DNA from 3 places in the Arthrobacter sp. TJ-236 genome. Region 1 is predicted to be linked to each of the others. Evidence: riboswitches for the same ligand, from Rfam matches in the RefSeq annotation. Region 1 holds a riboswitch; each other region holds the start of a gene.

Region 1 (10,013 bases):
ACGTCGCGGACCGCTGACCCGCACCACCAGCACAGCACCACCAGCAGCATCAGTGAGGAAATCAGTACAGGGGTCGTCCATATCGGACGGCCCCTGTGCCGTGTGCGGGCTCTCCGCTCTCGAGCTCCGGACCGTACGACGGCGATCGTCGCTGGCCGACGGCGATCACAACGAGCCGTCAGCTGTTAGGCCCGCGCGGCCATCGGTGTCACAGCTGGCGTCGGCGCGGCCAGGGCAGGGTGGTGAGGACAATCGCGACGAGGGTGAGCAGCGTCCCGGCGATCGTCGCGAACACGACGATGCTGCCCGGCGTCGGGACCAGGAGATCGAGCGCCAGGGACCCCACGAGTTGCCCGCCGATCATGACGAGGCCCGTCAGCAGCACACCGAGGCTCCGGACAAGCAGCGTGCCGAGGCCGATGAACACGCACCCCATCGGTCCGCCGAGGTAGTACCACCACTCCGTGGGCAGAGGGTTCGTGGGTCCGGCGATCGCGAGCTTGATGAGCCACGCGACGAGCAGCACCGTGGAGCCGGCCACGAAGTTCATCAGCGTGGCCGCGAGCGGCGACCCGTAGTGCAGCGCGGCCGTGCCGTTCATGGCCGACTGGAAGCTCAGCATGATCCCCCCGATCACGGGCAGCAGCACCGGGATCAGCCACGAGGACAGCTCCCCCGCTCCCCCGAAACGCGGCGAGACCGCCCAGACGACCGACAGCACGGTGAGGGACACCCCGATGATCCGCATGGGGGTGGCAGCCCGACGCCCGCCCGGTCCGATGCCGGCCCTGTCCACCAGCAAGCCGCTGAAGGACTGACCCATGACGGCGGCGACGGTGAAGAGCGCCACCCCGATCAGCCCGATGGTCAGGGACTGCGAGAACACGAAGAACGCGCCGATCATGCCTGCCGCCACGTAGTACGGCGGGAAGCGCCGTTCGCGCACCGACGGGATGATCTGGCGGGCGCCCGCCCTCGCGCTCGGCAGCACCAGCGTGATCACGATCATCACCACCAGGCCCGTCCCGAAGCTGATGAGTGCCGCCGCGATGCCGTCGTCGAGGGCGGTACCGAGGGCGCCGTTGATGCGCCCCTGGACGGGAACCGCGAGCCCGGCCGCGAGCGCCAGCGGGAACCCGACGGCGGGCGGGAGGGTGGGGGCATTCTGCACCCCGCCAGCCTAGTGCTGCGTGTCCGGCATGATGGTACGCATGAGTGATCGCGCCCCCGTCGAAGACCTGCCCATCCGCGACGACATGATCCGGCTGGGTCAGGTGCTGAAGCTCGCCTCCCTGGCCGAGGACGGCGTGGACGCCAAGACCCTCATCGACAACGGACTCGTCCAGGTCAACGGCGAGATCGAGGAGCGCAGGGGGCGTCAGCTGCACCCGGGCGACGTCGTCAGCGTCAACGGGCAGGCCGTGCGCATCAGCCGCGGCTAGAACCCGCCGCGCTGCCCCACCCGCCGCCCGGATCGGTCAGCGCCGTCCGAGCACCGTCATGCTGAGGAACTCGCGCACGTGCGCGAGTTCCTGCTGATTGATGCTGTGGAACATGTTCGGGTAGAGGATCTTCGTCAGCGTGGTGTGCTTCACGAGCCAGCCGTGGGTGTACTCGATCAGCTCGGGCGTGATCACCGGATCCTCCTGGTCGCGACCCCAGAAGAAGGGCACGGGTGCCGCCCGGACGTCGTCGTCCCGGAAGAACGCGTGGCCCTCGGGTGCAACGGCGAAGCCGGACAGCCCGACGACGCAGGCGAAGTCGGCAGGCCGGTGCCGCAGGAGGGAGGTGGCCACGCCCATGCCCTGTGAGAAGCCGAGAAGGCTCACGCTCGAATGGGCGCCGCGCACCGTGTCCAGCCAGGCGGACACCGCCTCGACGCTCCGGACCACGCTCTCCACCGAGTAGGTGACCTCGCGCGAGAGCGGGAACCACGAGTAGCCGGGGCCGGCGGGCTGCGGAGCACGCACGGAGGCCACCGTGAACTCCGGGGGCAGGTGGTCGGTGAGGCCCATGAGGTCTGCCTCGTCCGCCATGTAGCCGTGGAACAGCACGAGGAGCGGGGTGCCGTCGCGCTCGCTCTCCGGCTTCGACCAGAGGACCACGGGTGCCCAGTCCGCGCTGCGTCCGTCTGTCCCGGAGGTCTCCGCCGACTGACCGGTGGGTACGGCGGCACGCGGTGCGTCGGCGGGCGCCGGAGAGCCGGTCGAGGGCGGGGCGGAGGGTGGGGAGGGCACGGCGGTGCCGCGGGGAGCGTCGGTCATGGCGTCCATCCTGACACGGGCGGGCGCCGGTGGTGGAGCCGTCCCAGGGCTTCTCGCCCCGGCCTGGTGTGGCGCGGCGGCAGCGGAGGTTGCAACAATGTGGGGCGTGAGTACCATCCCGAACGGTCCGCTGGTCGACCCGACCCTCACCACCGAGCCGCATCCCTGGCATCGCCTCGTGTCGCTCGGCGACTCGTTCACCGAGGGCATCGGCGACCCCAACCCGGAGAGCATCGGCGGCAATCGGGGGTGGGCGGACCGCGTGGCGGAGGAACTCTCCCGAGGCCAGGCGGACTTCGCCTACGCCAATCTCGCGGTGCGCGGCCGGCTCCTCCAGCAGATCATCGACCAGCAGGTGGGGCCCGCGCTCGAGCTCCGCCCCGACCTCGTGACCATCTCCGCCGGCGGCAACGACCTACTGCGGCCCGGCGGCGATCCCGACGGACTCGCCGACAGGCTCGACGACGTCGTCTCGCAGCTGGCCGCCTCCGGTGCCACGGTGGTGCTGTTCACCGGTCCGGACGTACGCGAGACGGTCCTCGGCAGCATCCGCTCGAAGACCGCCATCTACAACGAGAACCTCCGCTGCATCGCCGCACGCCACGAGGCCGTGATCGCCGACATGTGGGCGCTGCGACAACTGATGTCCCCCCAGATGTGGGCCTCCGACCGGCTGCACTTCTCGCCGCTCGGGCACCACACCATCGCCATGATGGTTCTGGACACCCTGGCCGTCCGGCACACCCTCGAACCGCTGCAGCCGAAGGACCTGCCGGTGCGCACCTGGCGAGCCGCGCGCGCGGAGGATCTTGTCTGGGCCCGTGAGTACTTCGTGCCGTGGGTGCTGCGCAGGCTGCGTCACCAGTCATCGGGCGACGGCGTCATCGCCAAGCGGCCGGAACCCACGCCCGTCTTCGGCCCTGGCATGCCACCGGGCGCGGCGGACTGAACCGTCCGCTCGCCGCCGCCGCGGGTCGGCGGCCAGCAACCGCGACCGGACGCGTCGGGTGGAGCGGCCAGGCGCCCGACGCGACCGGCGCGACCGACGGGTCCGACGCGACCGACGACGATCGACGCGACCGACGACGATCGAAGGACTCCCCCATGGCCACGGTGCACCTGATGTGCGGCTTCAACGGCGCGGGCAAGAGCACGGTCGCGCGAGCCATCTCCCGGGTGACCGGCGCGCGGCGGTTCGGCCTCGACGAGCACATGATCCGCCTGTACCCGCACCTCGACTACGCCGCCGATGAGTACGGGAGAGCCGCGGTCGAGGAGCGCGAGACGCTGTGGCGGAACGCTACGCGCGCGCTGGGCTCCGGGCACGACGTCGTCCTCGACTGGAACTGCTGGCGAGCAGCGGATCGACAGCTGTGGGCCGACCGGGCGCACCGCGCCGGCCACGCCGTCGTCGTGCACTGGGTCGATGTGCCCCTGGCGATGGCCCTGGATCGATGACGCACGCGGAAGGGCAACGGGGAGGCCGGTGCGCACCGGCTGCGGGACCAGGACGTCCGTACTCTCGCTGCCCTCTTAGAGGAACCGCGGGCGGAGGAGGGACTCGTCATCCTCCGGCACGGGCCTGACGCTCCGACCGATCACGAGGCGGCTGACGCCTCACAGGAATGACCGGTCGGGTTGTCCCCGACCGGTCATCATGGCAGTGCAATCGACGTGCGCAGTGCCGCCAGCGAACCCCGTGCCGCTCAGGCGTCGAGGTCCACCTCACCGTTGGCGACGGCGTCCGCGCAAGCGCTGAGATCGGGCCCGGGCTTGAAGTCGACGAACTGCGGCTGCAGCTTCGCGAAGAGGAACTCGTACACCTCGTCGCGGGTCTTGCCGTCCATGGTCTCGACGGCTTCACGCACGGCGCCCTGCAGCGCTCGGTCCGAGTCGAGGAGGATCTTGTCGCGTGCTTCCTGGTTCCAGCCGATGGTGCTCAGTTCCATGAACAGCTCCTTGTGCGTCGTGGTGCGGTCCCGCCCCTGAATCCTAAGCAGGCTTAGCTCCCAGCCTAGGTGCCCGCCGCAGGAAACCCAACCCGCGATCCTCCGACGGTCAGCCTGCGTAGAACGCAGCCCCCAGGGCGGCTCCCACCTGGTGGATCTGCGTGAGGAAGGCGTCGTGACCGATGGGTGAGGAGATGGTGTGCACGGGTACCTCGCCGGGCAGTCCGGCCGCGAGGCGTTCGGATTGCACGGGGAAGTAGAGCCGGTCGGAGTCGACGGCCGCGACGAAGAACCGCGCGGTGGCCCGCCCCAGGGCCTCCTCGAGGCTTCCGCGCCCCCTGGCGGCGTCATGACTCATCAGCGCTTCGGTCAGCACCACGTAACTGTTGGCGTCGAAACGGTCCACCAGCTTGTCCGCCTGGTGGTCGAGGTAGCTCTCCACGCGGTAGCGGCCGCGCTCCGTCGGCAGGACACCGCCGAGCGGCTGCTCGTCGCCCTGCGCCGCACGGCCGAAGCGGACGTCCAGCTCGAATTCGGAGCGGTACGTGATATGGGCGATACGCCGCGCGATTCCCAGCCCGCCGTCCGGGTGCGGGCCGTCGTAGTAGTCGCCGTCACGGTAGGCGGGATCGAGGCGGATCGCCTGCAGCTGCGCCTGGGCGAACGCTATCTGTTCGGCCGAGCTGGCTGCGGTGCAGGCGATGACCGCGCATCGTTCCACGCGCTCCGGGAACACGAGGGCCCACTCCAGGGCGCGGGCGCCGCCCATCGAGCCGCCGAGCACGGAGTGCCAGCGCCCGACGCCGAGGAGGTCGGCGAGCAGCGCTTCCGCGCGGACTGAATCGCGGATGGTCACGAACGGGAAGCGCGAACCCCAGGGCGTGCCGTCCGGGGCGAGGCTGCCCGGCCCCGTCGAGCCGTAACATCCACCCAGCATGTTGACCGACACCACGAAGTACCGATCGGTGTCCACCGTGCGGCCCGGACCTACCAGGCCGTCCCACCAGCCGTCCTCCTCGGACTCCCCCCGCGCCACGTGCGAGCTGCCGGTGAGGGCATGCTGCACGAGGACGGCGTTCGAGGCGTCACTGTTGAGCCGTCCCCAGGTCTCGTACGCGAGGTGCACCTCGGGCAGCACTCCCCCGGTCTCGAGGTCCAACGGGCCGATCGACGCGACGCGGAGGATTCCGTCTCCGGCGGGATCGGCGGCGTCGGCCGCGGGCCTCAGGACAACAGGGGGGTGGGTCACGGGTGGTCAGGCTCCTTTGGCGGCGCGGAACCCCGCGTCGAGGTCGGCGAGGATGTCGTTGATGTTCTCGAGGCCCACGGACAGCCGCACGAGGCCGGGACGCACGCCCGCGGTGAGCTGCGCCTCCGCGCCGAGCTGGCTGTGCGTCGTCGACGCCGGATGGATGACGAGCGAGCGGACGTCACCGACGTTCGCCACGTGCGAGTGCAGTTCGAGTCCGTCCACGAACCGCGTGCCCGCCTCGTGCCCGCCGGCGATGTCGAAGCTGACGATCGCGCCGGTCCCGTTCCGCCCGTACTTCCTGCCGCGCTCGTACCAGGGACTGGACGGGAGGCCGGCGTAGGCCACGCGCTCGACGTCGTCGTGGGCCTCCAGCCACTCGGCGACCGTCTGCGCGTTCTGGACGTGCCGCTCGATCCGCAGGCTGAGCGTCTCCAGCCCCTGCGCGATCAGGAAGGCGTTGAACGGCGACACCGCGGCCCCGAGGTCCCGCAGCAGCTGCACGCGTGCTTTCAGGATGTAGGCGAGGTTGGCACCGAGGGCGCTGCCCACCCCGAGGTCACGCGCATAGACGAGTCCGTGGTAGCTCTCGTCGGGGGTGTTCAGGCCGGGGAAGCGGTCCGGGTACCGCGCGAAGTCGAAGTTCCCGGAATCGACGATCACGCCGGCGATGGCCGTGCCGTGCCCGCCGAGGTACTTGGTGGCCGAGTGCACCACGATGTCCGCACCCCACTCGATGGGTCGGATCAGGTAGGGCGTCGAGAGCGTGTTGTCGACGATCAGCGGGAACCCGTGCTCGTGGGCGACCGCGCTGATCCCCTCGAGGTCCAGGACGTCCTGGCGCGGATTGGAGACCACCTCGCCGAAGAACAGCTTGGTGTTCGGCCTGATCGCGGCGCGCCACTGCTCGAGATCGTCCGGATCCTCGACGAACGTGGTCTCGATACCGAACTTCCGCAGCGTGTGCTTGAAGAGGTTGTAGGTTCCGCCGTAGAGGCTCGGGCTCGCGACGATGTGGTCGCCCGCCTCCGCGATGTTGAGCACGGCGAACGTCTCCGCGGCCTGGCCCGAGGCGAGCAGCAGGGCGCCGACGCCGCCCTCCAGGCTGGCGATCCTCGTCTCCACCGCCTCCTGGGTCGGGTTGCCGATACGCGTGTAGATCGGCGCGAGTTCCGTCAGCGCGAAGCGGTTGGCGGCACTCTCCGCGCTCGGGAAGACGAACGACGACGTCTGGTAGATAGGGAGCGCGCGCGCCCCCGTTGCGGAGTCCGGCTCCTGGCCGGCGTGGATCTGGCGTGTCTCGAAAGACCACTCGTTGGACATGATGCTCCCTGTAGGAAGGGGCCTCGCTCGTGTCCGGAACCTGCCGACGTCTCGCCCAGGTCACCGGGCCGTCACGGGCCCGCGCTTGCGCGACGCCGGTGCGGCGTCGAGCCTGGTCTTCACCCGGGGCACCCCACCGCGGTTGGAGGGTTGCCGGCCAGCAAGCCGGGGCTTCGTGCTGGCACTCATGACCTGACTCCATGGAAGCGCACGGCCCCGCAGGAGGCAAGCCGTATGACACTTCGTGAAGGGACGAACGAGTAAGGCGAACCTAAGTCGAGACGTGGATCACTTAGTGCCAAGATATCGGCATGCGCCTGGATCATGTGTCGTACGCCTGTGAACCCGACGGTCTCGCCGCCACGGCAGAGCGGATCTCGACCAAGCTCGGGACGGACGCGGTGAGAGGCGGTGTGCATCCCCGCTTCGGTACACGGAACATGATCGTGCCCCTGGTCAACGGCCAGTACCTCGAGGTCGTGGAGGTCCTCGACCACCCCGCCTCGGACAAGGCCCCCTTCGGTCAGGCCGTCCGCGCCCGCTCCGAAGCCGGAGGCGGCTGGATGGGCTGGTGCGTCGCGGTGGACGATCTCGGTCCGTTCGAGGAACGCCTCGGACGCAGCGCCGTCCCGGGCAACCGCAAATTTCCCGACGGCCAGGAACTCTCCTGGCAGCAGATCGGCATCAAGGGCCTCATCGCCGATCCGCAGGTGCCCTACCTCCTCCGCTGGGACGAGGGTACCGAGGCCCTGCACCCCTCCCTCGCGCGTGCCGCATCGGTGAAGCTCGACTGCCTGACCATCGCCGGCTCGTCCGAGCGCGTCACCGAGTGGCTCGGCACGGAGGTCGAGGAGACGCTCGACGGCGTCCAGGTCCAGTGGATCGCCCCGAACGGCACGCCGGGCGTCATGTCCGTGACGTTCGAGACCGCCCACGGGCGGGTCGAGATCTAGCACGCAGCACCCTGCTCAGAAGAAGCTCAGACGAAGCTCAGACGAAAGGGACCGGCCGACGGCCGGTCCCTTTCTGTGTTCGTCAGTGGTTCGGCGCCGGCTCAGGCGTGGGTATAGGTCAGGCAGTCGGCGGCCTCGGCGCCGGGACCGACCTTGACCGCGGGTGCCGTGCACAGGAGATCCGCGTTGAACGAGCACTCCGAGCGCTGGCACGCCCCGACATGGGCGAGCATCTTCGGCAGTCCGCCGCTGATGGACGTGTCGATGAACGTGGCGCACGAGGCGTGCTCCTCGCTCCCGGACACCGTGATGGCGACCGCCGTGCAGCCGTCATGGTTGAAGGAGCAGTTGTGGACACTGCATTCGGAGACACTGGTGACGACGCTCATGATTCCTCCTGGGGGTGCGGCGGATCCTGACGGCGGAATCCGTACTTCTGCGGAATGAATTCACGGTAACACCGGTAATTGCGAATAATTTAGTCATGATTTGTGCGCGATAAAAGAAAAGGTAAGCCTTGGCTCAGCTACCTATTCCGATGGCCGGGCCGATCAGGGCGAACCCCACGAACCCGGTGATGTCGATCAGCGCGTGCGCGATCACGAGCGGCATGACGCGCTTGGTGCGCGTGTAGAACCAGGCGAAGAGCAGCCCCATCATCACGTTGCCGATGAACGGACCGAACCCCTGGTACAGGTGGTAGCTCCCCCGCAGGAGGGCACTCGTGATGATGATGGCGGGCGTCGACCACCCGAGTTCGCGCAGACGCAGCATGAGGTAGCCGACCACGATGACTTCCTCCAACACGGCGTGCCGCACCGCGGAGAGCACCAGCACCGGCACGGTCCACCAGTACTCGTCGAGCGCGGCTGGGACGATCGCCGTCGTGATGCCGAGAGCGCGGCCGGCCGCGTAGACGCCGAGCGTGCCGACGCCGATGATCCCGGCGAGGCCCACACCGAAACCGAAGGTCCTCAGCGGGCGGTCGAAGGTGAACCCCAGACGCCGGAAGGCCGATGTCCCCTGTCCGCTCAGGAGGAACAGCACCAGGGCGACCGGCACCAGCGCGAAGAAGATCCCGAGCAGCTGGTAGGTCAGGTCGATGTACTGGCGGTCGTCGAGCACCGGGTTCAACGTGGTGGTCTGTGCGGCCAGGGGCCCGCGGGACAACTTGTCCACGAGGCTCACGACGGCGTAGACGCCCGACTGCCCGAGCGAGAGCCCGAGCACGATCAGCAGTTCGGCCGTGATCCGGCGTCGCGGCGGCTGGACCGTCGGGACGGAGGAGGGTCGATCGGAGGAGCGTCGGTCGGTGGACATGGCGCCATCATTCCAGCGGCGGCTGGTGTTTCCCAGCGCGGCGGCACCGGAGCAGGCCCCCGATCCCGGCGGCCCAGGCGCGTGACACCTATCGACCGGACGGCGACGTCAGAGCAGGTCCTCGAGGACGTCCGCGAGGGCGATGGCTCCCGCGTCGGCGTCCTCGCGCTCCACGAACTCCTCGGGCGAGTGGCTGATACCCGTGGGATTGCGGACGAACAGCATCGCGGTGGGTGCGATGCTGCCGAGAATGCCGGCGTCGTGTCCCGCGCCCGTGGGGAGGGTCGGGGCGCCGGGGAAGGACCGGCCGAGCGCGAGGCCGAGCGTGCGCTGCAGGGCCCCGTCGAACCGGACGGTCCCGCTGCGGGATTCCTCGGTCAACGTGGCGCGGCAGCCCTCGAAGGCGCAGATCTTCTGCGCCTGACCGTGGATCCTCTCGATGAGCTGTGCGGTCACGGCGTCGTCCTCGTGACGGACGTCGAGCCAGAGGTCCACGCGGGAGGCGATCACGTTGGTACCACCTGGGACGGGTTGGAGCCGCCCGACCGTGGCGCGGGCGCCGTCCTGCTCGGCGGCGGCCTTCCGGGCGGCGAGGACCACCTGCGCGGCCGCGATCATGGGATCAGCGCGATCCGCCATGAGCGTGGTGCCGGCGTGGTTGCCCTGCCCGGTGATCGAGAGGCGCCAGCGTCCGTGGCCGATCATCGAGGAGCCGATGGCGACCGCGGAGTCGAGGTCGATCAGCCCGCGGCCCTGTTCGACGTGGAGTTCCACGAAGTCGCCGATCCTGCTGATGGCCTCCTCGTCCCGGCCGAGGTGGTCGACGTCGATGCCCGCGCTCCGGGCGGCGTCGGCGAAGGTGGTGCCGTCGGCGTCCGTCAGGGACCGCACGTGACCGGCGTCGAGGGACCCGGTGAGCAGCCGCGACCCGAGGCAGGAGACCCCGAAGCGCGAG
Region 2 (10,013 bases), 450 kb from region 1:
CCTTGATCCGCCTGCTCACCCGCCCGGCCACCCCCTTCCGAAAGGCACACCATGGACCTGCACCTGGACGGCATCACCGCCGTCGTCACCGGCGGTACGAAGGGTATCGGCCGCGCCATCGTCGAGTCCTTCGCGGCGGAGGGCGCGCATGTCGCGTTCTGCGCGCGCAACGCAGCGGAGGTCGCGGCGACGGAGCAGGCGTTCGCGTCGTCGTCGGGCCGGGTCTCCGGGTACGTGCTCGACGTCGGTGACGGCGCGGCGGTCGCTGCCTGGGTGGAGGCCGTGGCGGCGGACTTCGGCCGGATCGACGCCGTGGTGAGCAACGTGAGCGCGCTCGCCATCGAGGACACCGAGGAGAACTGGGAGGCGAGCCTGCGCGTGGACCTCCTCGGTACGGTGCGCCTGGTAAAGGCGTCGCTGCCGCACCTGGCGAACAGTCCGACGCCGTCGATCACCGCGATCTCGAGCGTCTCCGGACGCGAGGTGGACTTCGCGTCCGGTCCCTACGGCACCGTGAAGTCCGCGCTGATCGGGTACATGGCCGGGCTCGCGTTCCAGCTCGCGGGCCAGGGCATCCGCGCGAACACCGTGTCGCCGGGCAACACGTACCACGAGGGCGGGGTGTGGCAGGGCATCGAGAGCGGCAACCCGGACCTGTTCGCCACGGCCCTCGGGCTCAACCCCACAGGCCGCCTGGGTACCCCGCAGGAGGTGGCGGACGCCGTCGTGTTCCTCGCCAGCCCGCGCTCCAGCCGGACCACCGGTGCCAACCTGCTGATCGACGGCGCACTCACGCGCGGCATCCAGTTCTGACGTCCACGCACGGCACACGCGTGTGACGTGACCACGACGGGAGGGGCGCCGGACGAACCGGCGCCCCTCCCGCTCGTGCGGCTACTTCGCGAGGAAGGGGAGCAGGATCTCGTTGATCTCGGCGCCGTGCGTCCACAGCATGCCGTGCGGTGCGCCCTCGATCTCGACGTACTCCGCGGCAGGCAGGTGCTTGGTGAACTCGCGGCCCGTGGAGTCGATGGGCAGGATGCGGTCCTCGGTGCCGTGGGCGATCAGGGTGGGCACGGTGATCTTGGCGATGTCGGCGCGGAAGTCGGTCAGCCAGGAATCGACGACAGCGAAGGAGGCGTACCAGGACGAGCCCGCTGCCACGTTCCAGGCCCCCCGGAGTGCTTCCTCGCTGAGGCGGTTGCCGAGGTAGACGTCGGTGTTGAAGAAGTCCTTGTAGAAGTTCGTGAACCAGGCGTAGCGGTCCTCCATGGCGGCCGAACGGATGCCGTCGAATACCGTCGAGGGCACGCCGGCGGCGTTGTCATCGGTCTGCAGGAGGAACGGTTCGAGCGAGGCGAGGAAGACGGCCTTGGCGACGCGGGCCTCTCCGTAGGTGCCGATGTAGCGGCCCACCTCACCCGTGCCCATGGAGAATCCGACGAGGACGGCGTCCGTGAGGTCGAGGGTCTCGAGGACCGTGTTGAGGTCAGCGGCGAAGGTGTCGTAGTCGTAGCCGGTGGTCGGCTTGCTGGATTGCCCGAAGCCGCGGCGGTCGTAGGTGATGACACGGTAGCCGGCGGTGAGGAGGGCTGCGGTCTGCTTCTCCCAGGAGCCGCCGTCGAGCGGGTAGCCGTGGATGAGGACGACCGGCTGACCGGTGCCGTGGTCCTCGTAGTAGAGGTGGAGATCCGTGCTGTTCTCGGTGCCGACCTTGATGAAACCCATGACGTGCGTCCTTTCCTCGAGCGGTGAGAACGGTCGTTCTCTCCTGCTGATCACAGAGTATAGAACGATCGTTCTCAAAACAAGTAGAATGGCTGGATGATTTCCGACGACGTGCGATCACGCATCATCGCGAGCGCCGATGAGCTCTACAACGCCCGAGGCATCCAGTCCGTGGGCATGGACGAGCTGCGCACGGCGGCCGGTGTCTCGCTCAAGCGGCTGTACCAGGAGTTCCCCTCGAAGAGCAGCATCGTGATGGCCGTCCTCGAGCGGTGGCACGCGTCCTGGACGGACGGGCTGGACGCCAGGGTCCGCCGCGCGTCCACCCCACGGGACCGGCTCCTGGCGATCTTCGACTACCTGGCCGAGTGGTTCGGCCAGGACTCGTTCCGTGGGTGCGGCTTCATCAACAGCTTCGCGGAACTGGGCGCCGTGAGCCCGGACGTCGCCGAGTACGCGCGGAAGCACAAGGAGTCCTTCCAGCGGTACGTCGGTGAGCTCGCGCAGGAGGCAGGGGCGCCGTCGCACCTGGCTCCGCAGCTGTCCATCCTCGCGGAGGGAGCGCAGACGACGGCGGCGATCGCCGGCACCGCTAGCGCGGCGGACCACGCGCGTCAGGCGGCCGAGGTGCTGATCGATGCGGCCCTTCCGGCGGGCGGACGCAGCTCGGCCTGATCCCGAGCGCGCGCGGTGTTATCGGATCGACGCGGCTCGGCCTGATCAGTAACGCGGGCGGCGCCGACGGACAGGTTCCACTCCGTAGGGGGCCGCGGAGGTTCGTCCGGCTCAGGCGGAGCGGTCGGTGAGGTCCTGGTATTCGGGATGGTCGTCGATGAACGCGGCCACGAACTCGCAGCGGGGCACCACCGTGAGGTTCTGCGATCGGGCGTCGTCGAGCGCGTGCCGGATCAGGACACTGCCGATGCCTCTGCCCTCGAGGTCCTCGTCGACGACCGTGTGCGTGAAGACGATCGTGTCACCCGAGCGCTCGTAGGCGGCGATGCCCGCGGGGTTGCCGTCGAGCATAGCGACGTAGCGGGTCTTCGCGCCGTCGTCGCTGACGGAGATGTCGTCCTTCGTGTGCTCACTCATGGTCCCGACTCTGGCATCGACGAGCGCCGGTGGTCAACGCGCCGATTCCTGACCGGCAGGGGACTCGTGGTGGGTGGCGACGGCATCCCGACCGGGGGCATCGACGAGCCAGCTCAGGGCATCGGCCTCGGAGGAGAAGTACCGGGATGTCGTGGGGGAGCGGTGCGCGAAGCCGGACATCACCTCGTCCACGGCATCCTCGCCGACGATGGCCACGCGGCTGAAGCCGGTGTACGAACTCATGCCCACCCGTGCCTCCGGGGTGATGCCCGTGATCCCGTGCATGTGGACGAGGAGAGGCAGCGCCGTGGGGCCGTGGTGCTCGGCGAGGGCGCGGGCGGCAGCGACGGCGACGGGGTGGGTGACCTCCACTCCGCGTCGCCACCGCAGACGGAGGAAGCCCCTCTCGAGGTGGGTTGTGAACGGTTCCATGACATCCTTCGGCACGCGGAGGGGCAAGTGGTGAGCCAGCCTAGCAAGGGTGACTCCCACAATGGCGGGAGTATCCACAGGTGCACAGGGCCGACGTCTGGAGCCGTGCAGGTTGTAGCGTCAGGAGCATGACGCTGAGCATCCTGGTCACCGGCGCGAGTCGCGGCATCGGCGCCGGCATCGCCGTCGAACTCGCAGGCCGCGGGCACCGCGTGGGCGTGCACGCGGGCCGGGACGTCGACGCCGCGGAGTCGGTTCGCGCAGGTCTTCCCGGGGAGGGCCACGCCGTCGTCGTCGGTGATGTCGCGGACCCGGAGGCCTGCTCCCGCATCCTGACGGACGCCGTCGGTGTACTCGGCGGGGTCGACGTGCTCGTCAACAACGCCGGCGTGTTCACTGCCCATCCGATCGATTCCACCTCCTACGAGGAGTGGCAGCGCGCTTGGCAGCGCACGCTCGCCGTCAACCTGACCGGCCCGGCGAACCTCGCGTGGCTCGTCGCGCGGCACCTGATCGAGCGCCCCCAGGGGCCCGACGGCGGCCGCCTCGTCGCCGTGGGCTCGCGCGGCGCCTACCGGGGCGAGCCGACCACGCCCGCGTACGGCGCGAGCAAGGCGGCGCTGCACTCCATGACGCAGTCGCTCGCGGTGGCACTGGCGCCGCACGGCATCCTCTCGGCCGCCGTGGCGCCCGGCTTCGTGGAGACCGCCATGGGCCGCACCGTGCTCGACGGCCCCGCGGGCGACGCCGTGCGCGCCCAGAGCGCCTTCAACCGGGTCGCGACGGCGGAGGAGGTGGCGCAGGCGGTGGCCTGGCTCGCCACCGATGCGCCGGTCTGGGTCAGCGGCACCGTGATCGACGTGAACGGCGCCTCCTACCTGCGGTGACCGCTGGTGACCCCGTCGCCGGAGCGGAGGTTCGTGACGCACTGTGACCCGGGAGGGTGGACGTCCGCGGAACACCCGGCCTAGGCTCGGACCCAGAATCACGAGTTCCAACGCAAAACCCTGGTTCGTTGGACGGCAACCCTCTCGCTGTAGCGGGGTGCCCCAGGTGAGGATTCGGTCCGGCTGAGCTGCCGGGCAAGTACGGCGCTCCCTCCACGGCAGTGCCTCGACACGAGGATTCTTCATGCCCGCTCCCGCACGGCACATCCGTTTCAACGCCTTCGACATGAACTGCGTGGGCCACCAGTCGCCCGGGCTGTGGCGGCACCCCGAGGACCAGTCCTGGCGCTACAAGGACCTGCGGTACTGGGCCGATCTCGCGCAGACGCTCGAGAAGGGTCTGTTCGACGGCATCTTCATCGCCGACGTGCTCGGTACCTACGACGTCTACGGCGGCTCCAACGAGGCGACCCTCCGGCAGGGCACGCAGACACCCGTCAACGATCCGTTCCTGCTGGTCTCCGCCATGGCCCTCGTGACCGACCACCTCGGCTTCGGCGTCACGGCAGGCACCGCCTACGAGCACCCGTACCCCTTCGCCCGTCGCCTCTCCACCCTGGACCACCTCACCAACGGGCGGGTGGGCTGGAACGTCGTCACGGGCTACCTGCCCTCGGCCGCCCGGAACATGGGCAACGAGGACCAGCTCGAACACGATGAGCGCTACGACCACGCCGACGAGTACCTCGAGGTCCTCTACAAGCTCCTCGAGGGGTCCTGGGAGGACGACGCCGTGGTCCGCGACCGCGCCACCGGCGTCTTCACCGACCCCGCCAAGGTCCACGACATCGGGCACGACGGCACTTACTTCACCGTCCCCGGCATCCACCTGAGCGAGCCGTCGCCGCAGCGGACCCCGGTGATCTATCAGGCCGGAGCTTCGCCCCGCGGCGTCCGTTTCGCGGCCGGCAACGCAGAAGCCGTGTTCGTCGGTGCGCCCACGAAGGCCATCCTCAAGGACTCCGTGTCCCGTATCCGGGACGCGGTGGAGGCGGCGGGTCGGGATCGCTACGCGGTGCGGATCTACACGATGCTCACGATCATCACCGACGAGACCGAGGAGAAGGCCCGGGCGAAGCACGCCGACTACCAGCAGTACGTCAGCTACGAGGGCGCCCTCGTGCTGCTGTCCGGCTGGCTCGGGATCGATCTCAGCATCTACGACCCCGACGAGCCACTCGGCAACGTCGAGTCGAATGCCATCCAGTCCGCCGTCGCGAACTTCCAGAAGGTGAACGACGACGGCGCCCCGTGGACGGTCCGCGACATCGCGGAATGGGCGGGGATCGGAGGGCTCGGGCCTCGGATCGTCGGCTCCGGTGCCCAGGTGGCCGACGAGCTCCAGGCGTGGGTCGACGAGACCGACGTCGACGGCTTCAACCTCGCCTACGCCATCACGCCCGGCTCCTTCGAGGACGTCATCACGCACGTGATCCCCGAGCTGCAGAAGCGCGGCGCCTATCCCACGGAGTACGCCGAGGGGACACTGCGTCAGAAGTTGTTCGGCAAGGGCGACCGCCTGCCGGAGGATCACCGCGGAGCGCGGTACCGACTCCAGCCCGTCCGCTCTTGAAGCGCACCTGACGCGCACCTGAACCGACGTCCGGCGCCGTCGTCCTGCGTCAACCTGCGGCACAGATTCCCGGCGCCGCCGTCCAGCGCCGTTCTATCGATCCACTCCGCCCTTTCCGAGGAACCCCATGATCTCTCTACGACACCTGACCAAGACCTATGGCCACGGAGGCACCGCCGTCACCGTTCTCGACCGACTCAATTTCGAGGTGCCCACCGGGCGCATCGCGGCCGTCGTCGGACCGAGCGGCGCGGGCAAGAGCACCCTCGCCCAGTGCATCAACCTGCTGGAGCGTCCCACCTCGGGGTCCGTGGTGGTGAACGGCGAGGACCTGTCCGGCCTGCCCGAGAAACACCTCCGCGAGGCACGGCGCCGCATCGGCACCGTCTTCCAGTCCTCGAGTCTGCTGAGCCGGCGCACGGCCGCCGAGAACGTCGCCCTGCCCCTCGATTTCCTCGGCGTGACACCGCAGGAGACGGCGGCCCGTGTGCACGAGTTGCTGGACCGCGTGGGGCTCGCCGACAAAGCCGGGCACTACCCGTTCCAGCTCTCGGGCGGCCAGGCGCAGCGGGTCGGGATCGCACGCGCGCTCGCCCTGCGACCCAGCATCCTGCTCGCCGACGAAGCCACGTCGGGGCTGGACCCGGACACCACACGCTCCGTCGTCGGGCTCCTCCGAGAACTCCGGGACGATCTCGAGCTGACGGTCGTCCTCATCACCCACGAGATGGACACGGTGCGTCAGGTCGCGGACACCGTGGCGCGGCTCGATCACGGGCGGATCGTGGAGCAGGGCTCCCTGGTGGATCTGCTGACCTCGCACGAATCCCGGCTCGGGAGGTCGTTGCAGCCCCGCCGCGGACACGCCGGTGCCGAGAGCGGAACCCGCGCATGGTTCGTCACCTACGACTCCACCTCCGTACCCGGCGACTGGATCCAGCGCGTCACGGCAGAGCTCGGGGTCGCCGTCCACCTGCTCGGTGCAGCCGTCGAGACGGTGCACGGGGTCAACACCGGCAGCGCCACCCTGGGCATCGGGACGGACGACGACGCCCGCGTGGCAGCAGCGCTCGCCCGGTGCGGCCTGAGCGGCACGCCGGATCTCCGGAGGGTGCCCGCCGGCGCCACCGAGCGAGTCCTCACCGGGGCCGTCGGGAGCGTGGCATGAGCGCCCTCGTGCTGCCCCGCGCGGACGTGCTCATCCGGGACCTCCCCGCGCTGCTGGCTCCCGCCTACGGCGAGACCGTCGCGATGGTCGGCATCGTCATGGCCGTCGTCGTCGTCCTCGGCACCCCACTGGGGGTACTGCTCCACAACCTCGCGCCGGGCGGACTCCACGAACGTCCGGCGGTGCATACCGCGCTCAGCTGGATCATCAGCATCGGCCGGTCACTGCCCTTCCTCATCCTGATGGCGGCGATCGTGCCGTTCACACGCTTCATCACGGGGACCAACATCGGTATCGCCGCTGCCGTGCTGCCGATGTCACTGGCGGGCATCGCCTTCTTCACGCGGATCGTCGAGAACGCCCTGCGGTCCGTCCCGCCGTCCGTCGTCCAGGTGGCCCGCGCCTCGGGTGGCTCCACCTTCCAGGTCATGCGGACCGCGCAGTTCAGCGAGGCCGTGCCCGCGGTGATCGGCGGTCTCACCATCCAGGTGATCGCGATGATCGAGTACTCGGCCATCGCCGGCACGATCGGCGCCGGGGGTATCGGGTACGTCGCCGTGACCTACGGTTACCAGCGCTTCGACAACACGGTGATGCTCGCGACGATCGTGATCCTCGTCGCCACGGTGGCACTCGTTCAGGTGACCGGCGATCGGCTCGTCCGCCACACCACCCCTCAGCAACGCCTGCAGCGGGCCTGACACACCGGTCCCGTCCCTCGCACACCTCCTTCCCCTCCCTCCCTCCCGCCATCACGTCCTTCGGCGTGCCCAGAAAGGCCTTCATCATGACCGAGAACACTTCGTCCAGCAGTCCCGCCACGACCCCTTCCGACACCCCGGTCGCATCAGTACCCGCGGCCGGTCACGGCTTCACGCTCCGACGGCGGCGCCGGGCGCCGTGGATCGCGGGAGGAGCCGTTGCCGTGCTCGCCGCGGGCGCCTTCATCGCCGTCCCGCTCCTGAATCCTGCGGAATCCGCCGCAGAGACGGAGGGCGCCACGCTCCTCGTGGCCACGGCCGAGGGCAACCATGCGGAGCAGGCGCTCATCGAGTTCATCGACCGCGAGGTGGCGCCGGAGTACGGCATCGACATCGAGTTCCGAGGACTCAGCGACAGCAACACGATCAACCGCGCCGTGAGTGAGGGAGAGGTCGCAGCCACGATCTACCAGCACGAACTGTGGCTCGGGCAGGTCCTCGAAGCGAACCCCGACTTCCGCGAGACCGCCGTGGCACCGGTGTTCCGCTGGGGCTTCGGCATCTGGTCGGACAAGTACACGAGCGTGGACCAGATCCCCGACGGCGGCACCATCTCGCTGTACTCGGATCCCGCCAACGAGGCCCAGGGGCTCTGGCTGCTCGAGCGTGCCGGCCTCATCACCCTGAAGGACGGCATGGACAAGTGGACGGCCACGCAGGAGGACATCGAGTCCAATCCGAAGAACCTCTCCTTCACGCTGCTCGACTTCGGGGCGCAGTCGCGTGCTCTGCCGGACCTCGACGCAGCCGTCGGATACACCGAGTACTACACCGCGGCCAAGGTTCCGCTCGAACAGCAGATCTTCGCTCCCGCGGCGCCGGACGAGTTCGCCTCGCAGTTGACCGTCGGCACCGACTATCTCGACACGGACAACATCAGGAAGCTCACCGAGGCCTTCGCCGACCCGGCCGTGCAGGAGTTCCTCCGCACCGATCCGGCGGTCAAGGACCTGCTGCTGCCCATCGACGCGTCGTAGCAGGCCTCCGCCAGCGGCTGAACCCACTGCGGGCGGTGGCGCTCCGTCGGTGACGAGGTCTAGCGTCGAAGGGGAACCGACCACCGATTCGAAGGAGATCCCATGTCACGCGTAGCCATCATCGGCGGGCACGGCAAAGTAGCGCTGCACCTCACCGAGCTCCTGACCGGCCAGGGCCACCACGTGAGTTCCGTGTTCCGGAACCCCGACCACGCGGGCGACGTCGAGAAGATCGGCGGCACGCCCGTGGTGGCGGACGTGTCCTCGCTGTCGGTCGACGAGATGGCGGACCTCTTCCGCGGGCACGACGCCGTGGTCTGGTCCGCCGGCGCGGGCGGCGGCAGTCCCGAGGCCACCTACGCGATCGACCGCGACGCCGCGATCCGCTCGATGGACGCTGCGGAGCTCGCCTCGGTGGGCCGCTACGTCATGGTGTCCTACATCGGCTCGCGGACGGATCACGGGGTGCCCGAGGACAACGGGTTCTTCCACTACGCGGAGGCCAAGGCCGCAGCGGACCAGCACCTGCGCGCCTCGAAGCTCGCCTGGACCATCCTCGGACCCGGAGGGCTGACCACCGAGCCCGGCACCGGGCGGATCGAGGTCGGTGACGAACCGCAGCAGGATTCCGTGCCGCGCGAGGACGTGGCGCACGTCGCCGCGGTGGTCCTCGCCGATCTCGGCACCGTGGACAAGACGATCCGGTTCAACAGCGGCCCCACGCCCATCGCGGAGGCCATCGACGCGGCGCTGTGACCGAAGGGCGACGGCGGTGCCGCACCTGGCGGACCGCCGTCGTCTGCTCGGACTAGAGGCCGTCGGCGGCGTGGAAGGTGCGGAGGGCCTCGACCACCAGCCGGTGGTCATCGAGTTGCGGCAGCCCCGACACCGTCACCGTGCCCACGGCGCCGACACCCCTGATGAAGAGCGGGAAGGACCCGCCGTGCGCTGCATGCGTGGTCAGGTCGATCAGCGGGTTGTCCTCGAACCGGCCGCCGCCACGCCGCGCCCTGAGCCCCACGAGCAGGGACGGCGCACGGTAGCGCAGCGCGGTCCGGCTCTTCGCCGCGAGCCAGTGGTCGTTGTCCGGGGTGGCGCCGTTGAGCGCGGCGCGGAACAGCAGGTGATCCGGTGTGCTGATGCCGATCGCGATCGGCAGGTTGCGCCCCACCCCGAGCTGTACGAGGAGCTGCCCGAGCGCCACGGCGTCGTTGTTCCGGAAGCGGTCGAACTGGAGCTCTGCGACTTCCGCCTCGATCTGGGCGATCATCGCCTCGAGTGCTTCGGCGGGCTGATCATCACCGCCGTCCGGGTTGAACGGGCGGAGGACCGGGG
Region 3 (10,013 bases), on a different contig from region 1:
AATGGTGGGGCTGGTCCGAAACTGCTGCAGGAGTTGCTGGGGATCGTTGCCCTGGCTCCTCGAGCGGTAGGTGATCTTCACGGCGAAATCCTGGCCCTTGCCGAACACCTCACGCGCCTGCTGGACGATCTCGTCCGCGTGATTGTCATCCTTGGCGAAGATCAACGTCTTCGGAACGTAGCTTCGCCCCGGGAAGATCTGCGTGTAGAGCCGATCCTTGAAGGTCCGCAGCACCAGACGGATCTGGTCCTTGCCAATGACCGTCCGCCCGAGTTGCTGCCCCGTGTAGGAGAAGTCCTCCTCCAGCTCCTCGTACCGCTTGTGCCGGGTCGCACGGTCACGCAGCGGAACCACCGTGCCGGCCTCGACGGTCCCACCCTGCTCCGTCATCCGGGTCTTGATGCGGAACACGTTGAACGGCACGTTGACGCCGTCGGCCACGGATTTCTCGTACGGGTACTCACTGACGAGATTCTGGTCGAAGAAACCGAGCGTCTGTTTGGTCGGCGTCGCTGTGAGGCCTACAACAGGCGCATCGAAGTACTCGAGCACGGAACGCCACTTGCCGTAGATGGAGCGGTGACACTCGTCCACGATGATGAGATCGAACGTCTCAGGCGGCAGCGATGCGGAGTAGGTGACGTCGACCGGCAAGGCCGGCTCGCCGTCGTCGTTCTCGTCATCCTCGGCGTCTGCCACAGGCAGGTCCTCGCCCTGAAGCATGCGGAACAGGCGCTGGATAGTGGAGATGGCCACACTGCTGGAATCGGCGACTGTGCGGCCTGCCAATCGCTGCACCGGGAAGACCTCCCCGAAACGGCGACCATCATCGGGGGTCTGGTAGAGCGAGAACTCGCTTTCCGCCTGAAGCCCCAGATTGTTGCGGTCCACCAGGAACAGCACCTTGGAGGCACCAGCGTGCTTGATCAGCCGATAGGCGGCGGTCACCGCCGTGAAGGTCTTCCCTGCTCCGGTGGCCATCTGCACCAGTGCCCTCGGATGGTGATCCTTCAGCGACATTTCAATGCCCCGTACGGCCTCGATCTGGTTGGGACGCAGTCCCTCCTCGATCAACCCCGGCATCCCGAGGAGTCGCGCGCTGAACGTCGGCTGCGCGGGTGCTGCATCCGCCTGGTCCATCCACTTCCGCATGGTCTCTGGGCGGTGGAAGCTGAAAACCTCTCGCGACCGGGCGTCCGGATCCAGCAGATTCGTGAACCTTGTTTCGGCACCGGTCGATTCGTAACAGAACGGGAGCGGCGAGTCCCGCCGCCACGTTGCCAACTGAGCCTCGGCCGGAAGCCCGGACGCGTACTTCGACGTCTGCCACTCCACCCCCGTGAGTGTCACGCCCTCCTTCTTGGCTTCCAGCACGCCCACCAGCTTCGCGTCCACATACAGCAGGTAGTCCGCGTATCCCGACCTCAGCTGGAACTCACGAACCGCCACACCGGGCGCAGCCATCGGGGCGAGGTCCCGGTAGTCCTGGATGACCCAGCCGGACGCACGAAGCATTCGGTCGATGTTCCTGCGGGCCTGCACCTCGGATAAGGGACGGGGTGCACGTGCCCTCTCGATGAAGGCCTGCCGTGCGGCGACGGTTGGCCTGTCCGGCGTCTCAGTCACAAGAGGTTGCGCCGCCTGCAGCGCGGCCAGCTGGCTCTGCAGCTTCGAAAGCTCTGCAGCGGCGGCGGCCTGCTGCTCCAGTACGACGGCGAGCCGTGACTCAGCATCCTCCCGCGCCTGCACCTCCGCTTGCGCAACGGAGGTGGCGTTGTCCAGCACTGTCAGCGCGTCCGCGAGCTCCTGCTGGCTAGCGAGCAACTGGCGGTCGATGACGGTCTGCTGCGCTCTGTCCTCAGAGGTCCCCGCAACCGGATTCTGGGTTGACCTCGGCGGCACGAAGGTGCGAACGGATCGGTCGCCCGTCACCGCCCGATACAGCAGATCGCCGAGATCCCAGCACGCCCGCAGGGCTTCCAAAGCGAGTCGGGTACTGAAGAGGTGGCTGTGGGTCGCGTCGTTGCCGGTCCTTCGGATGGTGTGCAGAGCGGTGATCGGACCAGCCTGCAGCACTCCGGCGGAGGCGAGCGCGCTGATGCGGTCCACCTGCTTGGTGCTGGCGACAACGGTGCTGGTCCGGCGAAGCAACTGCTCGGTCAGTACCTCACCGAATTGGCGGCACTTGATCAATGCCCCGTTGGGATCGGTGTAGATGGTCCCTTCGGCGCCCGCGCCGTAGATTGCGAGAAGGGGTTCGATCTCCTCTAGCGCGCCGAAGTTCGACGAACTCCTGGCAACGCCAAGGATCTCCTCACTGATGTAGGACACGCGCTTCCCCCTGAGCCTCGCTGCTTCCCAGTCGAGACTACCCAACTGTGCACCTTCAGCGCGTGCGCGGGAGGAAGGTCTCCACGCAAGCAGGTACACCACCGCCTTGACCGTCAACTACCGCCTGGTCGTGGGACCGGCGTTCGCGATGAGCCCCAGGGCCTGCTCCGGAAACCAGGCTCCCGCCGAGGGGTCGATCCGCCCCCAGGCCGGGTCCACGCCGCCGCGATCCAGCCCGCGCGTGCACCGCCCGTCGGACTCCCCCGGCACCTTGATCCACAGGAAGGCATCTGCGAGCGGGTGGAGGGTCGTCGTCGTCGGCTTGTAGCCCAGTCCGCGCCCCGGAGGGTTGCACCACGTCTCGGCGTCGGGGTAGGCCCCTGCCTGCGGAGCCCAGGCTCCCTTGCCGTTGCGGCTGGTGTCCACCACGAAGTGCGTCAGCGGCCGGGCCGCCGTCGGCGCTCCCGCCGCCTGGTCCACGTTCGCGGTGTACCAGGCGTCGGTCTTACCCCAGGTACTGACGTCCGTGGGAGAGGCCGGGTAGTACTGGCCCGCGCAGTCCGTGTACCGGCCGAGGCGGGTGCCGCCGTCGGCCGTGTTGGTGGCGTAGTGGATGCACTTCGACACCCAACTGCCGTAGCTGAGCTGCTTCTCCGTGGTCTCGAAGTGGGACACGTTGAGGAAGAAGCCGTCCGCCTTCTGCACGCCGGCCTTCACGAGCCGGCTCACGGAATCGCCGACGTCCAGCCAGCCACTGTGGCCGCCGTCGAGGTACACGGTGGCCCGCGGCAGCGCCGAGAGCGTGTCCACGGCATAGTTCAGGAGCGCATAGCGCTCGGCCGCAGCTGTCGCGGGTGATGCGGTGGACGGCGCGCACCAGTCCTGCGTACCCCGTACGTCGGTGTGCCACGGGATCAGATCGAGCCCGTCCGGCTCCAGGATCACGAGTGCGGGGCGCTGGCCGATTCCTGCTGCAAGGCCGTCGATCCACCGGCGGTACTCTGCGGGGCCGAGCGCGCCCCCACCCGAGTACTGGGAGCAGTCGCGGAACGGCAGGTTGTAGGCCACGAACACGGGAATCTGGTTCCTCGCCGCGGCTGCCGTGGTGGTGCTCTGCACCTGCGCGGTGACGGACGACGGCGTGCCACCCACCAGCCAGCTGGCGGTGGGAGTGGCGATCATCGAGCTCAACCTGGCGGCCTGCAGCAGGTTGCCGCTCGTCCGCAGGCCGTCCACCTGCCGCTGCGAGTCCGCGGCGTGGCCCTGCTTCGGGGTGTAGAACCCCATACCCGGGTAGGGCGCGAGGACGGTCGGCGCGCTGATGCCGGTGACCGGAGGAGCTGCGACCGCGGCTGGGCCGGTCAGGAGGGTGGCTGCCGTGATGGCAGCGCAGAGAAGGGCGAATTTCCGGGCGCGCGACGGCACCGTGGTGAGGCGTTTCATGGTGTTCCTCGAGTGGGACGTGTCGATGACGGGTGAGCCTCTCAACCCCGGCTGGAGGCGCTCCCAGCACCATGAGGAGCGACGGCGACAGCAAAGTCAACGTGCTCGGGCGCGTCCTCGCATGACGCGCGCGAACTTGCGTGATTCCTGCGCGGAACCGGCACGGTCGCTGCATCGAGAGCCTCTTCGTGGGGAGACACATTGTTTGGATCCCCCCGGAGCGGCTGTCAGACTCGGGAGTGACCATCCCGAGCGGCTGAGAGATCTGGCTCACTGACGCCGCAGCAACCCTGGCCTCCGCGTACCGCGGCGACAGTAGGGTGCTACTGCCAGACCGATGGAGGATCCATGAGCGTCGCAGACCTGTCCACTCCCCTGAAGTTCGCCTACTGGGTGCCCAACGTGAGCGGTGGCCTGGTGGTCTCGACCATCGAGCAGCGCACCAGCTGGGACTTCGAGTACAACCGGGATCTCGCCCGCATCGCGGAGAACGCGGGATTCGAGTACGCGCTCTCGCAGACCCGGTACGCGGCGTCCTACGGCGCCGACAAGCAGCACGAGGCCACGAGCTTCTCCCTCGCCCTCCTCGCGGCGACCGACAAGCTGAAGGTGATCGCCGCCGTCCACCCCGGCATGTGGCACCCGGGTGTCCTCGCGAAGTTCATCATCACGGCCGACCACATCTCGAACGGTCGCGCCGCCGTGAACATCGTCTCCGGCTGGCTGAAGGACGAGTTCGTGAACTTCGGCCTCGAGTGGCTGGAGCACGACGAGCGCTACGTCCGCACCGAGGAGTTCATCCGCGTGCTTCGCGGCCTCTGGACGGAACAGGGCTACAGCCAGGCGGGGAAGTACTACGACATCAAGGACTTCACCCTGAGCCCGGCCCCTGTGGACGTGCCCGGCCGGCCGCACCCCGAGATCTTCTTCGGCGGCAACTCGACGGCCGCCCAGGCCACCGCTGGCCGCGTGGCCGACTGGTACTTCTCCAATGGCAAGGACCTCGAGGGGTTCAAGGAGAACATCGCCGGCGTGCAGGCCTCCGCCCTCGAGGCGGGCCGCCGTTCGCGCTTCGGCCTGAACGGCTTCGTGATCGCACGGGACTCCGAGAAGGAGGCGCGCGAGACGCTCCGTGAGATCGTCGCGAAGGCGCACCGCCCGGCCGTCGAGGGGTTCCGCGACGCCGTCCAGGAGGCGGGCGCCTCCACGAAGGACGGCAAGGGCATGTGGGCTGACTCCTCCTTCGAGGACCTCGTGCAGTACAACGACGGCTTCCGGACGCAGCTCATCGGCACGCCCGAGCGGATCGTCGAGTACAAGAAGATCGGCGTGAACCTCTTCCTCACGTGCTACCTCCACTTCCAGGAGGAGGTCGCCGCGTTCGGCCGGGACATCCTCCCGATCGTCCGCGAACTCGAGGCGGACGCCGCCCGCAAGGCCGGCGTCGACTTCGCGCTCCCTCCCACCCTCCAGACCAGCAAGGCAGGCTTCTGATGGCTGACCGCTCCTTCGGCTTCCGCACCCGCGCGCTCCACGCCGGCGGCACTCCCGACGCCACGCACGGCGCGCGTGCCGTCCCGATCTACCAGACGACGTCGTTCGTGTTCAAGGACACCAATGACGCCGCCAACCTCTTCGCGCTGCAGAAGTACGGGAACATCTACTCCCGCATCGGCAACCCCACCGTCGCGGCCTTCGAGGAGCGCATCGCGTCCCTCGAAGGCGGTATCGGTGCGGTGGCGACGGCGTCGGGCATGAGTGCGGAGTTCATCACCCTCGCGGCCCTCTGTCAGGCGGGCGACCACATCGTCGCCGCCTCCCAGCTGTACGGCGGGACGGTGACGCAGCTCGATGTCACGCTGCGCCGGTTTGGCATCGAGACCACCTTCGTTCCCGGTACCGATCCGGCCGACTACGCCGCCGCCATCCGCGAGAACACCAAGGCCGTCTACGCCGAGGTCATCGCGAACCCCTCTGGCGAGATCGCGGACCTCGCCGGGCTGGCGAAGGTGGCCCACGACGCCGGCGTGCCCTTCATCGTCGACTCGACCCTCAGTACGCCGTACCTCGTGCGGCCCATCGAGCACGGCGCGGACATCGTGATCCACTCCGCCACCAAGTTCATCGGCGGGCACGGCACCACGCTCGGCGGAGTGATCGTGGAGAGCGGGCGGTTCGACTGGGGCAACGGCAAGTTCCCCATGATGACCGAACCCGTGCCCTCCTACGGCAACATCCAGTGGTGGGCGAACTTCGGCGAGTACGGCTTCCTCACGAAGCTGCGCACCGAGCAACTCCGCGACATCGGGCCATCGCTCTCCCCCATGTCTGCCTTCCAGCTCCTGCAGGGCGTGGAGACCCTCGCGCAGCGCCTCGACGAGCACCTCGAGAACGCCCTCGCCGTCGCACGGTGGCTGGAGGCGGATCCGCGCGTCGAGTACGTCAACTACGCCGGGCTGCCATCCCACCCGCACCACGAACGCGCCCGCAAGTACCTGCCACAGGGCCCGGGTTCGGTGTTCAGCTTCGGCGTCACCGGCGGGCGGAAGGCGGGCCAGAAGTTCATCGAGTCGCTGCAGATCGCCTCGCACCTCGCGAACGTGGGTGACGCGCGCACCCTCGTGATCCACCCGGGCTCGACGACGCACCAGCAGCTCTCCACCGAGCAGCTCGCCGCGGCAGGCGTCCCCGAGGACCTCGTGCGGATCTCCGTGGGCCTCGAGGATCTCGACGACATCCTGTGGGACCTGGACCAGGCGCTCACCCTCGCCGTCGACACCCCGGACGAGGCCTTCGACGACCTGCCGCAGGAAGCGGCGGGCGAGAACGACGACGACGCATCGGTGACGCGCGCAGTGGGAGTGGGAGCATGAGCGGCACGCAGTCGATCCGTACCTGGGAGGGGCCCTCGGCTCCCGAGCGCCTGGCACTCCTTCGCCGTGCGCGGTCGGTGGCGATCGTCGGCGCCTCTGACAAGCCGTCCCGGGCGTCGTACTTCGTCGCCACCTATCTGCAGTCCTCCTCGCCCTACCGCCTGTACTTCGTGAACCCGGTGGCGAAGGAGATCCTCGGGCAGCCCGCCTACGCGTCCCTCGCGGACCTCCCCGAGGTGCCCGACGTCGTCGACGTCTTCCGCAAGCACGACGATCTGCCGTCGGTGCTCGAGGAGACGCTGGCGGTCGGTGCGAAGACGCTGTGGCTGCAGCTCGGCTCCTGGCACGAGGACGTTGCCCGCTCCGCCGAGGACGCGGGGCTGAACGTTGTCATGGACCGGTGCCTGAAGATCGAACACGCGCGCTTCCACGGGGGCCTCAACCTCGCGGGCTTCAACACCGGCGTCATCTCCTCGAAGCGCCAGCTCACCTCCTGACGGCGTCCGGCACCCGCTCGGGGTCCGGCACCGGCTCGGGTGAGAGCGTCTGGAGCCCGGTGACCCTCAGCAGGTCGAGCAGTGCTTCGTCCTCGCTGCCCGGCGCGACGGTGTAGACGACGATCCGGAGGTCCCCGCCGGGGACGGACAGGACGTCGCAATCCACGGTGATCGGTCCCACCGGCGTGTCCGTCATCGTCTTCCGGCTGGACCGGTGTTCGGCGACCCTCGCCTCCGACCATCGACGCTCGAAGTCGGGGGACGCCGCACGCAGCCGGGAGACGAGACGCTGCAGGTGCGGGTCGCGCGGGTACCTGCCCGTGGCCGCTCGCACGTCCGCGGCGAGGTCGGCGGCGAAATCCTCCGCGTGCTGCCGGTCGAAGTCCACGCCCTCGTGGCCGGAGGTGAAGTACCGCCACACGAGGTTGCGCTCCATGCCCACGAGGCGGGACGGGTCACCACAGAGCGCCGCCCAGAGCGGGTTCCACAGCACGATGTCGTGGGTGGCCGTGAACACCGCCATGGGGACGTCGCCGAGCCTGTCGATGATGCGGTGCACCCCGGGCGTGATGTACCGGGGCACCATGTCCGGCGACGGCGGGGCGGCCCCGCCCACGCGGTACAGGTGGTCGCGCTCGGCGGCGTCGAGGCGCAGGGCGATCGCCAGGGCGTTCAGCAACTGCGGGGACGGGTGGGTGGCGCGGCCCTGCTCCAGGCGCACCACGTAGTCCACGCTCACGTTCGCCAGGGCCGCGAGCTCCTCACGCCGCAGGCCCGGGCTCCGCCGCCCCGCCCCGGCAGGGAGTCCGACCTCGGCCGGGGTCACCCGCTGACGCCACGCCCGGAGGACACTCGCGAATTCACTCATGACCCCATCATCCGTGGAGGGCGCCGCCCGCGGGTGGTACTGCCGGTCCCACGGTCGGAGGGTACCTTGGCGTCCGCCCTGCGGCGGGAGAGTGTGGAGCCATGACAACCACACTGATCACCGGGGCCAACCGCAGCCTCGGACTCGAAACCGTCCGCCGACTCATCGCAGCCGGCCACACCGTCCATGCCGGCATGCGCGACCTCTCCACGGGCCGGGAGGCCGAGAAGCTCGGTGCCCACCTCGTCCAGCTCGACGTCGACGACCAGGCGAGCGTCGACGCAGCGTTCTCGTCCCTCCCCGAGCTCGACGTCCTCGTGAACAACGCCGGGATCCTGGGGACCTCCTACGGCGTCGACGACCTCTCGGCGGACGCCATGCGCAGCGTGCTCGACATCAATGTGATCGGGCTCGTCCGTGTCACCCAGGCGGCTTTGCCGCTGCTGCGCCGCTCGACGAACCCGGTCATCGTCAACGTGGCATCGGGCGTCGGGTTCGCGAGATACCTCAGTACCGAGGGCACCGACGAGTTCGCGGTCCCGGCCATCCCCTACGCGGCGTCGAAGGCCGCTGTCATCGCACTCACGGTGCAGTACGCGAAGAACCTGCCGGCCATGCGCATCAACGCCAGCGATCCGGGGTACACGAGTACCGACTTCAACCACCACAGCGGTCACCAGACCATCACCGAGGGCACCGACGCGACCGTCGCACTGGCCACCCTCGGCCCCGACGGCCCCACGGGCGAGTTCCACAACCGGCAGGGGCGCATCGAGTACTGAGCGGGCCTAGGGCTCGGCAGGAGCGGGAGGCCCGGCAGGAGCAGGGATCCCGCGCTCCTGCTGGGCTGCGTCCGCGGGCTCTGTATCCTGCGACGGTTCCGCCATCGGGTCGGGAATCGGGGCGGCGTCCGTCGAGCCAGGTACCGGGGAAGGATCTGTCGAACTCGGCAGCGGGGCGGCTTCCATCGAGCCAGGCACGGGGACGCCGTCCGTCGCATTGGCCACCGGCACCGAGTCGGCGCGTGAGTCGGGCACCGGGACGCCGTCCGTCGACTCGGTCACCGGCACCGCATCGGCGCGTGCGTCGGGTAGCGGGACGCCGTCCGTCGACTCCGGCACCGGCACCGCTTCGGCCGTCGGCTCGGGCATCGGGGTGTCGACGTCGGGGTCGGGCTCGCCGAACAGCGGTTCGCTCGGCTCGGCATCCTGCACCCCGTCCTGCGGCGCTGCCTCCCACCACAGGTCCTCCCCGACGAAGAACAGCGCGAACCACGGGGACTCGCCGTCGAGGGGGTCCGCCGGGAGGGCGACCATGCCGGGGTCGGTCGCCGGGGCGCGTAGCCACACCGGGCCGGGGTCGGGTTGTCCGGCGTCCTGGCCGGGGCTGAGGAATCCGTCCTCGGCCGTCCCATCCTTCAGGAGGAGGGTGAACATCTCGTCGACGGGACGTGTCGGCTCGTCGGCACGCTCGTCGGCTCCCGCCGGATCCTCGCCCTCCGCCGTGCCGGCCCCGGGGTGCGCCGGCGGCGGAGCCGCGCCTGCGTCCCGTCCGGCGTCGTCGGGAGCGGCTACCGATGACGCCGCAGTCCCGGACACCGCAGACGAGCCGGTCGCATCCGACGCGGTGGACGGGGTGGACGGTACGGACCGTACGGATGAAGCGGTACGCGGAACCTCCCTGGGCTGGGCACCGGCGGATCCCTCCTGCGCCGAACCGGCGGCAGCCGCTGACGGACCGTTTGCGCCGCTGCCGGGAGCGGCCTGGCCGGAGGAGGCGACGGCGGGCGCACCGGAGGGCGGCCTTTCGGCGTCGGGCCCGGTGACTCCCGAGGCACGCAGCCGGGCTGCGTCGTCGCGGAGGCTGTGGCGCGTGAGGGTGTCGACGGCGTCGTCGAACCCGTGGCGGAGGGGCACGGGATCCGCTGCGACTCCGGACATCCCGACCCCCATCGACACCGCAAGGGCACCGCCGATGAAGGTGACCCGGCCCTTGCTGCGC

Evidence for each region. A riboswitch is a leader RNA that binds a small molecule or an ion and turns the genes downstream of it on or off. The one in region 1 is predicted to bind S-adenosylmethionine.
Region 2: another riboswitch for S-adenosylmethionine. It lies ahead of AC4D16_RS09535 (LLM class flavin-dependent oxidoreductase); the one in region 1 lies ahead of AC4D16_RS11455 (bifunctional o-acetylhomoserine/o-acetylserine sulfhydrylase).
Region 3: another riboswitch for S-adenosylmethionine. It lies ahead of sfnG (dimethylsulfone monooxygenase SfnG); the one in region 1 lies ahead of AC4D16_RS11455 (bifunctional o-acetylhomoserine/o-acetylserine sulfhydrylase).

Annotation. Positions count from the first base shown of each region.
Region 1 is NZ_JBZCNI010000002.1:612,759-622,771, reverse strand. It holds gene AC4D16_RS11495 (M28 family peptidase) at 1-17, shown strand, start outside; gene AC4D16_RS11490 (DMT family transporter) at 209-1,171, opposite strand; gene AC4D16_RS11485 (RNA-binding S4 domain-containing protein) at 1,212-1,442, shown strand; gene AC4D16_RS11480 (alpha/beta hydrolase) at 1,479-2,264, opposite strand; gene AC4D16_RS11475 (SGNH/GDSL hydrolase family protein) at 2,362-3,213, shown strand; gene AC4D16_RS11470 (P-loop nucleotide/nucleoside kinase family protein) at 3,102-3,722, shown strand; gene AC4D16_RS11465 (hypothetical protein) at 3,971-4,213, opposite strand; gene metX (homoserine O-acetyltransferase MetX) at 4,323-5,462, opposite strand; gene AC4D16_RS11455 (bifunctional o-acetylhomoserine/o-acetylserine sulfhydrylase) at 5,469-6,785, opposite strand; SAM riboswitch class IV at 6,862-6,978, opposite strand; gene AC4D16_RS11450 (VOC family protein) at 7,097-7,738, shown strand; gene AC4D16_RS11445 (DUF1540 domain-containing protein) at 7,840-8,127, opposite strand; gene AC4D16_RS11440 (CPBP family intramembrane glutamic endopeptidase) at 8,261-9,058, opposite strand; gene AC4D16_RS11435 (allantoate amidohydrolase) at 9,167-10,013, opposite strand, start outside.
Region 2 is NZ_JBZCNI010000002.1:166,767-176,779, forward strand. It holds gene AC4D16_RS09505 (SDR family NAD(P)-dependent oxidoreductase) at 52-813, shown strand; gene AC4D16_RS09510 (alpha/beta fold hydrolase) at 895-1,728, opposite strand; gene AC4D16_RS09515 (TetR/AcrR family transcriptional regulator) at 1,825-2,403, shown strand; gene AC4D16_RS09520 (GNAT family N-acetyltransferase) at 2,515-2,820, opposite strand; gene AC4D16_RS09525 (SpoIIAA family protein) at 2,854-3,252, opposite strand; gene AC4D16_RS09530 (SDR family NAD(P)-dependent oxidoreductase) at 3,381-4,139, shown strand; SAM riboswitch class IV at 4,236-4,347, shown strand; gene AC4D16_RS09535 (LLM class flavin-dependent oxidoreductase) at 4,384-5,772, shown strand; gene AC4D16_RS09540 (methionine ABC transporter ATP-binding protein) at 5,900-6,940, shown strand; gene AC4D16_RS09545 (methionine ABC transporter permease) at 6,937-7,641, shown strand; gene AC4D16_RS09550 (MetQ/NlpA family ABC transporter substrate-binding protein) at 7,728-8,678, shown strand; gene AC4D16_RS09555 (SDR family oxidoreductase) at 8,781-9,434, shown strand; gene AC4D16_RS09560 (heme-degrading domain-containing protein) at 9,487-10,013, opposite strand, start outside.
Region 3 is NZ_JBZCNI010000003.1:428,523-438,535, reverse strand. It holds gene AC4D16_RS14285 (type I restriction endonuclease subunit R) at 1-2,331, opposite strand, end outside; gene AC4D16_RS14280 (glycoside hydrolase family 6 protein) at 2,449-3,774, opposite strand; SAM riboswitch class I at 4,015-4,118, shown strand; gene sfnG (dimethylsulfone monooxygenase SfnG) at 4,123-5,268, shown strand; gene AC4D16_RS14270 (O-acetylhomoserine aminocarboxypropyltransferase/cysteine synthase family protein) at 5,268-6,647, shown strand; gene AC4D16_RS14265 (CoA-binding protein) at 6,644-7,144, shown strand; gene AC4D16_RS14260 (helix-turn-helix transcriptional regulator) at 7,134-8,012, opposite strand; gene AC4D16_RS14255 (SDR family NAD(P)-dependent oxidoreductase) at 8,114-8,794, shown strand; gene AC4D16_RS14250 (hypothetical protein) at 8,801-10,013, opposite strand, start outside.